2 regions of the Streptomyces sp. CA-249302 genome follow, and region 2 is predicted to be linked to the other one. Evidence: riboswitches for the same ligand, from Rfam matches in the RefSeq annotation. Region 2 holds a riboswitch; the other holds the start of a gene.

Region 1 (5,070 bases), 4.3 Mb from region 2:
GGTGTTCGTGTTGGCGCCGTAGCCGACGTAGTACGTCTTCAGGTAGTCGTACTCGGCCAGCGCCCCGCCCCGCGGCGTGGCGAAGATGTCGTCCGGGGACCGCACGTCGGTGGCGTTCCAGAAGTTGTTGAGGTCGGAGACGCGGTCATTGACCCCGCCCTCGGAGACGGCCGTGGCGGTGTACTCGATGACGTAGGGCCCTTCGAGCCGCTGCTTGAACCAGACGGTCGCGCCGGCGGGTACGTCCACCTCCAGCGTCCCGCGCGAGGAGGTGACCGTTCCGCCGTTCTCCAGCTCGACGGCCCATTTGGTCAGGCCGTGCCGGAAGTCGTCGTGGGCGATGAGGCGGCCCCTGCGGCGGGGCGCGGCGCTCGCGGCGCCGGCGGGGGTGAGGGCGGACAGGGCGGCTCCGGCGGCCAGGGTGGCGAAGGCTCTGCGGGTGGGCGTCACGTCGGGCGGGCTCCTCGGCATGTGGAAAGCGCTTGCACATCGGACGGGGATCACTGTGTCCCGAGCGCTCCGCCTTGTCGACACCGCCTGACGGGCCGCCACACGACCGCAACACCGAAGGCCGGACCCGGGGATCGGGGTCCGGCCTTCGGCGGCGTGTCGGGCTGCGGGTCCCCCGCTCGAGCGAAGCCGAGAGTGGGGGAGGTCGGTGGGGGTCAGCCGACCGCAACGCCCTTGGAACGGAGGTAGGCGACCGGGTCCACGTCGGAGCCGTAGTCCGGCGTGGTGCGGATCTCGAAGTGCAGGTGCGGGCCGGTGACGTTGCCGGTCGCGCCGGAGAGGCCGATCTGCTGGCCCTCGGTCACGGTCTGGCCGGCCGAGACGGAGAGCTGGGAGAGGTGGCCGTACTGCGCGTAGTAGCCGTCGGCGAGCTTGATGACGACCTGGTTGCCGTACGCGCCTCCCCAGCCCGCGGAGACGACGGTGCCCGCGCCGACGGCCTTGAGGGCGGTGCCGGTCGGGACGACGAAGTCGACGCCGGTGTGGTAGCCGCTGGACCACATGCTGCCGGCCACGTGGTAGCCGGTGCCGATGGTGGCGCCGGTGACCGGGAGGGTGAAGCCGGTGGCGGTGCTGGTGGTCTCGGCGGCCTTGGTGGCGGTCGTCTTCGAGGAGGAGGACGACTTCGACTCGGCCGAAGAGGAGGACGAGGTCGAGGACTTGGCCGAGGACTTGGTGGTGCCCGTCGTGGCCTGCTTGCCGATGCTGAGCTTCAGGCCGGGGTGGATCAGCGACGGGTCGTCGCCGACGGCCTGGCGGTTGTCCGCGTAGAGCTTCTTCCAGCCGCCGGTGACGTTCTGCTCGTCGGCGATCTTCGCGAGATAGTCGCCGGTCCGCACCGAATAGGTGCGCACGCCCGCGTTGTTGGCGGCGCTCTTCTTCTCGGCGGCCTTCTTCTCGGTGACCGGAAGGGACTGGACGGCCTTTTCGGAAACCGACTGGGAAGCGGACTGCGTGGTGGCCGCATGGGCGCCGGTGGCCCCCATGAGCGGGAGGGCGAGAGCGGCGCCACCGGTTCCGGCGACGGCGATCGAGCGGGAAAGACGCGGGGACTTCGGGCGGCGGTGCTTACCCTTCGCGGGCATGGCGAATTCCTCTCCGGCGCCTGCGAGGTGAGCTGTCGGGTGCGGACTGGAGATGCCCGGCCGCGCGGTGAAACGCGGCTTTACCCCTAGCCGTTCCGGAGACCGGAACAGGCGGTTGTACCTGTGGGTCCCCCGCTCCTGCCGTTCACGGGTGAGTTGTGCGGTCCCCGGGCGGCGGCAGGATTGGGCGTCCGTCCGGATTGGTGTGGAACGTAAGCGACCAAGACGCAAAGGGACAAGTGACGGTTCCCTGTGAATACGTTTCCCTTGATCCCTTTCCGGAATTCCCGGTTACTGTCCGTTAACCGGGAAGGCGCGCCGGAACCCAAAGCCCCATGAGAAGCACCTGAATTACGTGAACATGACGGGGCACACACCGTCACGGATATGACGCTCCTCACGTGACTGTGCTCCAGCTTTCCTTATTCCAGAGCGAGTTGGAATGAAGACGCCAATTCGGACAGAAGGCTCAGATGCGGCGCAGACGGAGGACTGCCGCATCAAGGTCGCCGCGAAGTCCGGTCCGAAGTCCGTGATGCAGCAATACGGCACCCCTGTGCACTTCGCCCGTTTCAAGGCATTCGTACGAGGCTGTCGGGTCGAGGCCGCGCAGGCGCAGCGCCGGCACCGGTTCGCCGTAACTCTGCGCCTGGAGCCAGGCGAGGACGACCGCCTCGCCGCCGCGCACGTACTGGACGGCGCTCAGGCCGCCCGTGGGAGGCCGCAGCCGGTACAGGTCCCCGTGCTGCACGAGGGGCCGGATCTCCTTGTAGAGGGCCACCCAGTCACCCGCCTCGGCGAGCTCCTCCTCGGTCCACTCGGTGAGGTCCCCGCCGACCCCGAGCACGCCGGCCATGGAGCTGACGAACCGGAAGCGCAGCGAGCTGACCCGCCCGTTGAGCTGGGTGTTGGGGCTGTCGGTGACCCAGGCGGCCATCACGCGCGCGGGGTGGATCTGGCTGAAGCCGTGCTGGATGGCGAGCCGGTCGAGCGGGTCGGTGTTGTCGGAGGTCCACACCTGGTCGGTACGGCTCATGACGCCGAGGTCGATCCGGCCGCCGCCGCCCGAGCAGGACTCGAAGGCGACGCCGGGGTGCGCGGCCCGCAAACGGTCCAACAGGGCGTACAGGGCGCGCACATGGTCGATCCAGAGGCGCTGCGGGTAGCCGTCGCCGGGCCAGCCGGCGTCGGTGAAGCAGCGGTTGAAGTCCCACTTGACGTAGTCGATCGGGGCGCTGGCCAGGAGCGTGTCGAGCCGCTCCCAGAGGTACTCCTGGACGTCCTCGCGGGCGAGGTTCAGCACGAGCTGATTGCGGAATTCCGTCCGCTTTCGTCCTGGTTGGAACTGGACCCAGTCGGGGTGTGCGCGGTAGAGGTCGCTGTCCGGATTGACCATTTCCGGCTCCACCCAGATGCCGAACTGCATGCCGAGTGCGTGCACGTAGTCGGCGAGCGGCTTGAGGCCCTTGGGGAAGCGGTCCGGGTTGGGCGTCCAGTCGCCGAGCCCGGCCCGGTCGCTGGTGCGCTTGCCGAACCAGCCGTCGTCGACGACGAAGAGCTCGACGCCGATCGCCGCGGCCCGCCGGGCGAGGGTGCCCTGCTGCTCCTCGGAGATGTCGAACTCGGTGGCCTCCCAGGAGTTGAACAGCACCGGACGGTCCCGCTCGGCGTCCGGGATCACGTACGCGCGCTGGTACGCGTGCCAGGCCCGGCTGGCGCCCCCGAAACCGCCGTCGCTCCACAGTCCGGCGAAGACGGGGCTGGTGTACGACTCCCCCGCCTCCAGCCGCAGCAGCCCGGAGTCGTCGTATCCTGCGCCGCCGGTGATCTGCACGCGCGCGTCCGGGAGTTGCGCCACCGCGATGCGCCAGGAGCCGGACCAGCCGAGGGCGCAGCCGTAGACCTCGCCGCGCTCCTCGGTGGCGTCGGTGTCGAGGGCGACCCAGGGCAGGTGCTGGTGTCCGGTGTGGCCGCGGCGGCTGCCGATGATCTTCTCGCCGTAGGTCAGCGGGGCGGCGGTGAGCAGGGACTCGGCGGCCCAGCGGCCGTGCAGCTGGGACAGCCGCCAGCCCTCGCGGTCGGGCAGGGTCCAGGCGGCGGGGTCGGCCCGCAGCAGCTCCAGGGCGGGCCCCTCGTTGCCGAGCTCGACCCAGCGCTCCACGACGTCGTGGCGCATCCGGTAGTGCAGGGTGACGGCCAGCCCGCCGTCCCGGAAGCGCAGCCGCAGCTGGTCGCCCTCCGCCTCGTACGCCTCGAAGGTCCACTCGGTGCCGCGCCGCTCCTCGGTGCGCACGGAGAGGGCCGGGCGGACGAAGCGGGGGCCGCCCTCGACCGGGTACTCCTCGCGGCCGTCGAGCTGCGACTCGAAGGGCCAGTAGTCGGGCAGCGGACGCACGGCGAGCGCCTCGGCGTCGGCGAGCGCGATCCGCGGCCCCCAGTGCAGGTGCAGCAGCTCGTCGCCCTCGGTGAGGTGGACGGCGTAACTGCTGGTCGGCCCGGAAAGAACCCAGGTACGGCCGTGGTCGGAGATCTCCAGCATCAAGCCCTCACACATTCGAACAGGTGCGATCAATCAGCAACATCATCAAGGGCCGTGGGGTCGGACTGCAACGCCTGTGGACAACTCATTGCCTCAGGAATCCATGTCGTATGGTCGAGAGCGTGCCCGTCGGCGAGCGGCGACGGCGGGCGGAGTGGGAGGAGCCCCCGTGACGCAGCAGATACCGTCGACCGAGCCCGAGCTGTCCGGTGTCCGCAATTTCCGTGACGTGGGCGGGCTGCCGACGGTGGACGGACGGCGGGTGCGGCACGGCGTGCTGTTCCGCAGCGGCCATCTCGCGCACGCGACGGAGGACGACGCCGCCTTCCTCTCCTCCCTTGGGCTGCACACGATCTTCGACTTCCGCAACGCGGCGGACCAGAAGCTGGAGGGCCCGGACGTCGAGCTGCCGGGCGTGCGGAACGTGAACCTGCCGCTGTCGGACCCGGCGGACGGCTCCGAGTTCTGGAAGATGGTCCGGGACGGGGAGATCGAGCAGCTGCGGGAGATCCTCGGCGAGGGCAAGGGCGCGAATCGCATGATCGTCTCGTACCGCTCGATCATCAAGGAGCGCACGGGCGAGCACGCGCGCGTACTGCGCTCGCTGGCCGAGGACAGCGTGCCGGCGCTGATGCACTGCGCGGCGGGCAAGGACCGCGCGGGCCTGTCCATCGCCGTGACGCTGCTCGCGGTCGGCGTGGAGCGCGAGGCGATCGTCGCCGACTACCTGGAGTCCAACGCCAAGCACCGCCGCTACCAGGTGCGCCGCAGCGGCTCCTCCGCCGCGGGCTACTCCCCCGAGGTCATGGAACTCCTCAGCCCCCTCTTCGAGGCCCGCGCCGAGTACCTGACGGCGGCCTTCGAGACCATCGAGGAGACCTGGGGCAGCGTGGACACCTACCTGGAGCAGGGTCTGGGAGCCACCCCGGAGGTCCG
Region 2 (5,070 bases):
CGGGGAACGCCGCCGTGGCGGGGCGCCGCTGCGGCGGGGAGAAGAAGCCGGCAGAGGAAGAGAACAGCGGGGATTCAGGCCGATGCCTGGGTCAGCTGCGTGAATTCCGCGTCCGTCAGGGTCAGGTCCGCCAGTCCCAGCAGTGCTGGGAGTTGTTCCACCGTCCGCGCCGACGCGATCGGGGCCGCCACCGTCGGCCGGGACGCGAGCCATGCCAGGGCGACGGTCGCGACCGGGACGCCGTGGGTCTCGGCGATCTCGTCGAGGGCCGTCAGGACGCGCTGACCCCGTTCCGACTCCACGTGCCTCGACGCGCCCGCCGCCCGCGCGCAGTCCACCGTCGTACCCGGGCGGTACTTGCCCGTCAGGAAGCCCGACGCCAGTGCGTGGTACGGGACCGCGGCCAGGCCGTAGTGGGCGGCCAGGTCCTGGAGGTCGCCCTCGTACGTACCGCGCGAGACCAGGTTGCAGTGCGGCTGCACGGCCACGTACTTGGCCAGGCCCTCGCGGTCGGAGAACTCCAGGGACGCGCGCAGCCGCTCGGCCGAGATGTTGGCCGCGGACAGGCCCGGGTACTCCGGGTGCTGGCTCACCTTGGTCGCGATCACGACGTCGGCCCGGTTGCCGCGGGCCCTTGTCCTCCCCCACTCTTCGAGCGGGGGACCCCCAGCCGACGATCGTCTCGGACTCGCCGCCCTTGTTGCCGGGCACCCAGGCCGAGTACGCGTCGGCGGTGTCCACGAAGTTGCCGCCCGCCGCCGCGTAGGCGTCCAGGACGGCGAAGGAGGCGGCCTCGTCGGCGGTCCACAACGTCAACGGGCGTGCCGGAACAGCTCATTCCGGCACGCCCGCAGAAATCCCGTGAACGTCAAAGATCCTGCAGCCGTCAGGGGTTGAGGCCCTTGCTGCGCAGCCACGTCATCGGGTCGATGCCGTCGGACTGGCCGTTCGGGTGGACCTCGAGGTGCAGGTGCGGCCCGGTCACGTTGCCGGTGGCGCCCACGCGGCCGATGACGTCACCGGTGGCGACCTTCTGGCCGACGCTCACACTGATCGACGACTGGTGGCAGAACCACAGCTCCGTACCGTCGTCGAGGGTGATGATCGTGCGGTAGCCGTACGACCCCGCCCAGCCGGCCTCCGTGACGGTGCCCGAGTGGATCGCCTTGATGAGCGTGCCCGTGGGGGCGGCGAAGTCGAGGCCCGTGTGGTAGCCGGAGGACCACATGGAGCCGGCCTGCCCGAAGGTGCCGGTGATCGTGTAGGAGCCGACCGGGAGCTTGTACTGCTTGGCGAGCTCGGCGAGCTTCGCGGCCTCGGCCGCCTTCTTGGCCGCCGCCTCCGCCTTCTCCTTGGCGGCCTTGGCCTTGGCCGCCGCGTCCTTCTCGGCCTTCGCGGCCGCGTCGTCGACCTGCTTGGCGAGCGCCGCCTCGGTGGCCGACTGCGCCTTGCTGTCGACCTGGACCTGCTGCGACTCGGCCTGCGCCATGATGCGGTCGCGCAGCGCCTCGCCCGCGCCCCTGGTGCCCTGCGCGGTGTCCTCGGTGGTCACGCCGACGTTGCTGAGCGCGGTCGCGGAGCCCTTGGGGGCGTCCGAGGAGCCGCCGAACACGCCGCCGACGGAGGGCAGATCGGGCATCGAGATGGAGACCGGCGGCTTGCCGGTGTTGGCGCTGGCCATACCGCCCGCGCCGACGGCGGCTATGACGCCGACGCCGAGAACCGTGGAGCTGCGGGCGAGTCCTCCGCCGCGCTGCTTGGCGACACGGTGCCGGCCGCGTACCGGAGCGAGGGACTCCGCGGTGGGGTTCCACTCCTCCCACTGACCCTCGTCGGTGCGGGGGCCGGGGAAACCGAAGGGCTCGGTACTCGGCACGAACGGGGCTGCCGGGGCAGGCGGGTTGGACGCCACGTGGGCGTGCTCCTTTCCTTCCTTCTCGCCTACCGGGTTAGCTGACGGGTTCGGAGCAGGAAGGTCTCCTACGCGCGTATACCTGCCGTGTTCCCACGACGGGATCCGTGCGATTCACCCCAGGGTGGTGGTTCCCCGGTTCCCTTGCGGGATTCGGCGCGTGCGCACGGAGCCGCCATTGTGACGGCTGGGACGACCGCGCTGCGTTATCGAACGTTAATAGACCCGGGGGGCCGTTTCCAAGCTGTTCGGCTTGATCATTAACGAATCCTGCCTGGACGTAGGGCCCATGCCCGGCGAAAAACGGGCGAGTTGACCAGACCTCAGGATCTTCACAGCTATTGACGGTATGTCAGTCGTTATGCGGAGGGGGACCGCCCGATCACCACCGGTGACGACAATCAGGGTCTCAGTACGGCGAGCAGCGCCATGTCGTCCGTGGTGCCGTCCCCGGTGTGCCGGCGGACCTCGCGCGCGAGGGTGTCGAGCAGCGCGCCGGGCTCGCGGAAGACCCGGCCGGCCAGCCGGGCCGCGGGGTCGTAGAACTCCCCGTGCCCGTCCCGCGCCTCGGACAGTCCGTCGGTGTGGAGCAGCAGGGTGGCTCCGCCGGGGAACTTCGCCTCTTCGGCACGGTCCGGCCACGCCCCCAACTCGCCCATCCCCAGCGGCAGTGCGGGCTCGCCCGCGTGCAGGGTGCGCACGGTGCCGTCGGAGCAGAGGAGCAGCGGCGGCGGATGGCCGCGGTTGACGAGCCTCACCACCCCGTCCCCGTGCGGGAGTTCGGCGAGCACGGCGGTGGTGAACCCCTCGTAGGCGTCGAGTCCCGCGCGCCGGGCGCCCTCCCGGGCCAGCGCCCGGTCCAGTCGTCCCGCGACCGCTTCAAGGCTCGCCTCCTGCTCGGCGGCCTCCCGGAAGGCCCCGATGACGACGGCGACGGCGGCCACCGCGCCCATCCCCTTGCCCCGCACATCACCGACGACGAGCCGGACGCCGTACGGGGTGTCCTGCACCGCGTACAGGTCGCCGCCGATGAAGGCGTCCTTCTGCGCCGCCTCGTACCGCGCCGCGATGGCGAACCCGCCGATCCGCTCGGCCGGTTCGGGCAGTACGGCACGCTGGGCGGCCTCGGCGATCTCGCGGGTGGAGGCGAGCCGGGCGTCACCGCGGGCCACCACCCGGTTGATGCCGACCGCGAGCAGGGCGACCGTGGCCACGGTGGCGGCCTCGGTGAGGGTGTCGGCGTCCGGGCCCCAGCCGAATCTGACGTGCACCCCGTAGGCGGCGAGGACGGCCACGGCACCGGTGGCCGCGGTGGCGGCGAGCGAGAGGACGGGGGCGGCGACGAGCGGGGCGGCCGTGAAGAAGGGGATGGCCGTGAAGTCCTTCGGGGTGAGGCCGTCGTACAGGATCCCGCCGATGATCAGCAGGGCGGGCAGCACCCGGACGAGCGCGACGGCGTCGCGGGACAGCCGCCCGCCGGCTCTCGTGTACGGCCGCCGCTCATGATCCACATGTCCAGGCTTCCCGGAGCGGGGGCCGGCGGCGAGCGGTGTGGGCCGACCGAATGACGCAGGTGAGCAGGGGCGGGAGCAAACCGTGGTGCTGAGCGTCCCGCGGATGGCGTATGCTGGTGACACACCGACGCGGGGTGGAGCAGCTCGGTAGCTCGCTGGGCTCATAACCCAGAGGTCGCAGGTTCAAATCCTGTCCCCGCTACTCAAGGCCGAGGGCCGGAATCCAGTCACTGGATTCCGGCCCTCGGTGTTTCAGGCTCCGGGGTTGCCCGCGTGGGTCAGCGTCTCCCAGGAGACGAAGAGGTCGTCGGTACCGGCCGGGCGGGTCTCCTCGGCGAGCTTGTGGGCGTAGGGGACCTTGACGTCGAGGCGGTTCTCCAGGTGGTTGAGGGCCACCTCCAGGTCGGGGCCCATGTTCCGGTCGACCTTGCCGCCGCACAGCCAGGCCGGCGGGTTCTCGCCCATCTGGTAGCGGGCGTGGAAGTCGAGCGCCGCTTTGAGCCGGTCCTTGACCTCGCCGTACAGGTCGACGCCCTGGTGCCAGGCGGTCTCGGCGATGTGCGCGGTGGCCGCGAGGGAGTAGCCGACGTGCTTGAAGTTGCGGCAGGTCTCCTGGGCAAGACCGTCCTTGAACCGGGTCTGCTTGAACCAGTACGTCGTCAGCTTCTGCGGGGTGTTCACGGTGGAGCCGGCCGGGGTGAGCGGCACCTGGCCGTCCTTCTCCAGGTAGAAGTAGGCGGGCACCCGGTTGCGGAAGCGCTTGAGGGCCGCGTCGAATGCCTTGTGGTCGTTGGTGAAGACGGCGATCCCGATGGCCGCGTCGGTCATCGCGAGGTCCCAGTTGCCGTTGTAGTCGGGCAGGTTCTGGGTGACCTGGGGCTGGTAGGCGGTGCGCAGCATCCGCTCGAACCGCTGGACCCGGTCCGCCGGCCAGCCGGCCCCCGGCGCGTACCGCACGATCTCCGCGGCCCGTGCCCAGGTCGACCCGGCCCACGCGGTCTGAAGCCCCGCGTCCTCCTCGGTGTGCCGCTTGATCTTCGCCGACCAGGCGTCCATGATCTCGCGGGCCTTCAGCGCGTGCTGCTGCTTGCCGGTGACGCTGTAGAGCAGGGCCTGCGTGTAGGCGGCGATGGCGTCCTGCCGCTCCTCGACACACCCGTGCGCTGGCTTGTCGCCCCACGGGCAGTCGACGTGCTCGTACGGCTCCGGCGCGTACTTGTACGACCCGTACTTGCTGTCCCGCATGTCCAGATACGCCTTCAGCCACGGCTGCTTCCCGGCCGTCACGTTCTTTCGTACGGCGTCCAGCTGGGCCTTGTCGACGAGCACACCGGGGTGCGTGAAGGAGGCGTCCGGGGGCAGGGCACGGGCCATGGTCCGGGACCCGGTTTCGGTGGCGCCGCATGAGGCGACGGCCGCGGTGAGCAGGGGCACGAGCAGAAGTGCCGCCGCTCGCCTGGGAACTGACCTCATGGGTGTTACCTCCGCATTTGTTCACACCGGGTCACGAGCAGCGTGACCCGGTGTGAGCGGAGGCGCAGGATCTGATGGGCCGATCGGACCGAGAAGCCCGATACCGCTCAGCCCAGGAGGTGGCCGTTCGGGGCCTTCGCCCGGTCCTCGAACTCCGGGAGTACGACGACC

The links. A riboswitch is a leader RNA that binds a small molecule or an ion and turns the genes downstream of it on or off. The one in region 2 is predicted to bind cyclic di-AMP.
Region 1: linked by a shared signal. The riboswitch ahead of ACQEWB_RS42520 (M23 family metallopeptidase) and the one ahead of ACQEWB_RS23230 (M23 family metallopeptidase) in region 2 are both predicted to bind cyclic di-AMP.

Annotation. Positions count from the first base shown of each region.
Region 1 covers NZ_JBNJMG010000001.1:9,450,055-9,455,124, reverse strand. Annotated here, with positions in the region: gene ACQEWB_RS42525 (DUF6250 domain-containing protein) at 1-450, opposite strand, end outside; gene ACQEWB_RS42520 (M23 family metallopeptidase) at 666-1,595, opposite strand; cyclic di-AMP (ydaO/yuaA leader) riboswitch at 1,600-1,759, opposite strand; gene ACQEWB_RS42515 (alpha-galactosidase) at 2,065-4,134, opposite strand; gene ACQEWB_RS42510 (tyrosine-protein phosphatase) at 4,304-5,070, shown strand, end outside.
Region 2 covers NZ_JBNJMG010000001.1:5,182,543-5,187,612, forward strand. Annotated here, with positions in the region: partial or broken gene ACQEWB_RS23225 (aldo/keto reductase) at 75-816, opposite strand; gene ACQEWB_RS23230 (M23 family metallopeptidase) at 887-1,912, opposite strand; cyclic di-AMP (ydaO/yuaA leader) riboswitch at 1,924-2,081, opposite strand; gene ACQEWB_RS23235 (PP2C family protein-serine/threonine phosphatase) at 2,314-3,423, opposite strand; tRNA gene ACQEWB_RS23240 (tRNA-Met) at 3,555-3,628, shown strand; gene ACQEWB_RS23245 (alginate lyase family protein) at 3,679-4,899, opposite strand; gene ACQEWB_RS23250 (dihydrofolate reductase family protein) at 5,007-5,070, opposite strand, start outside.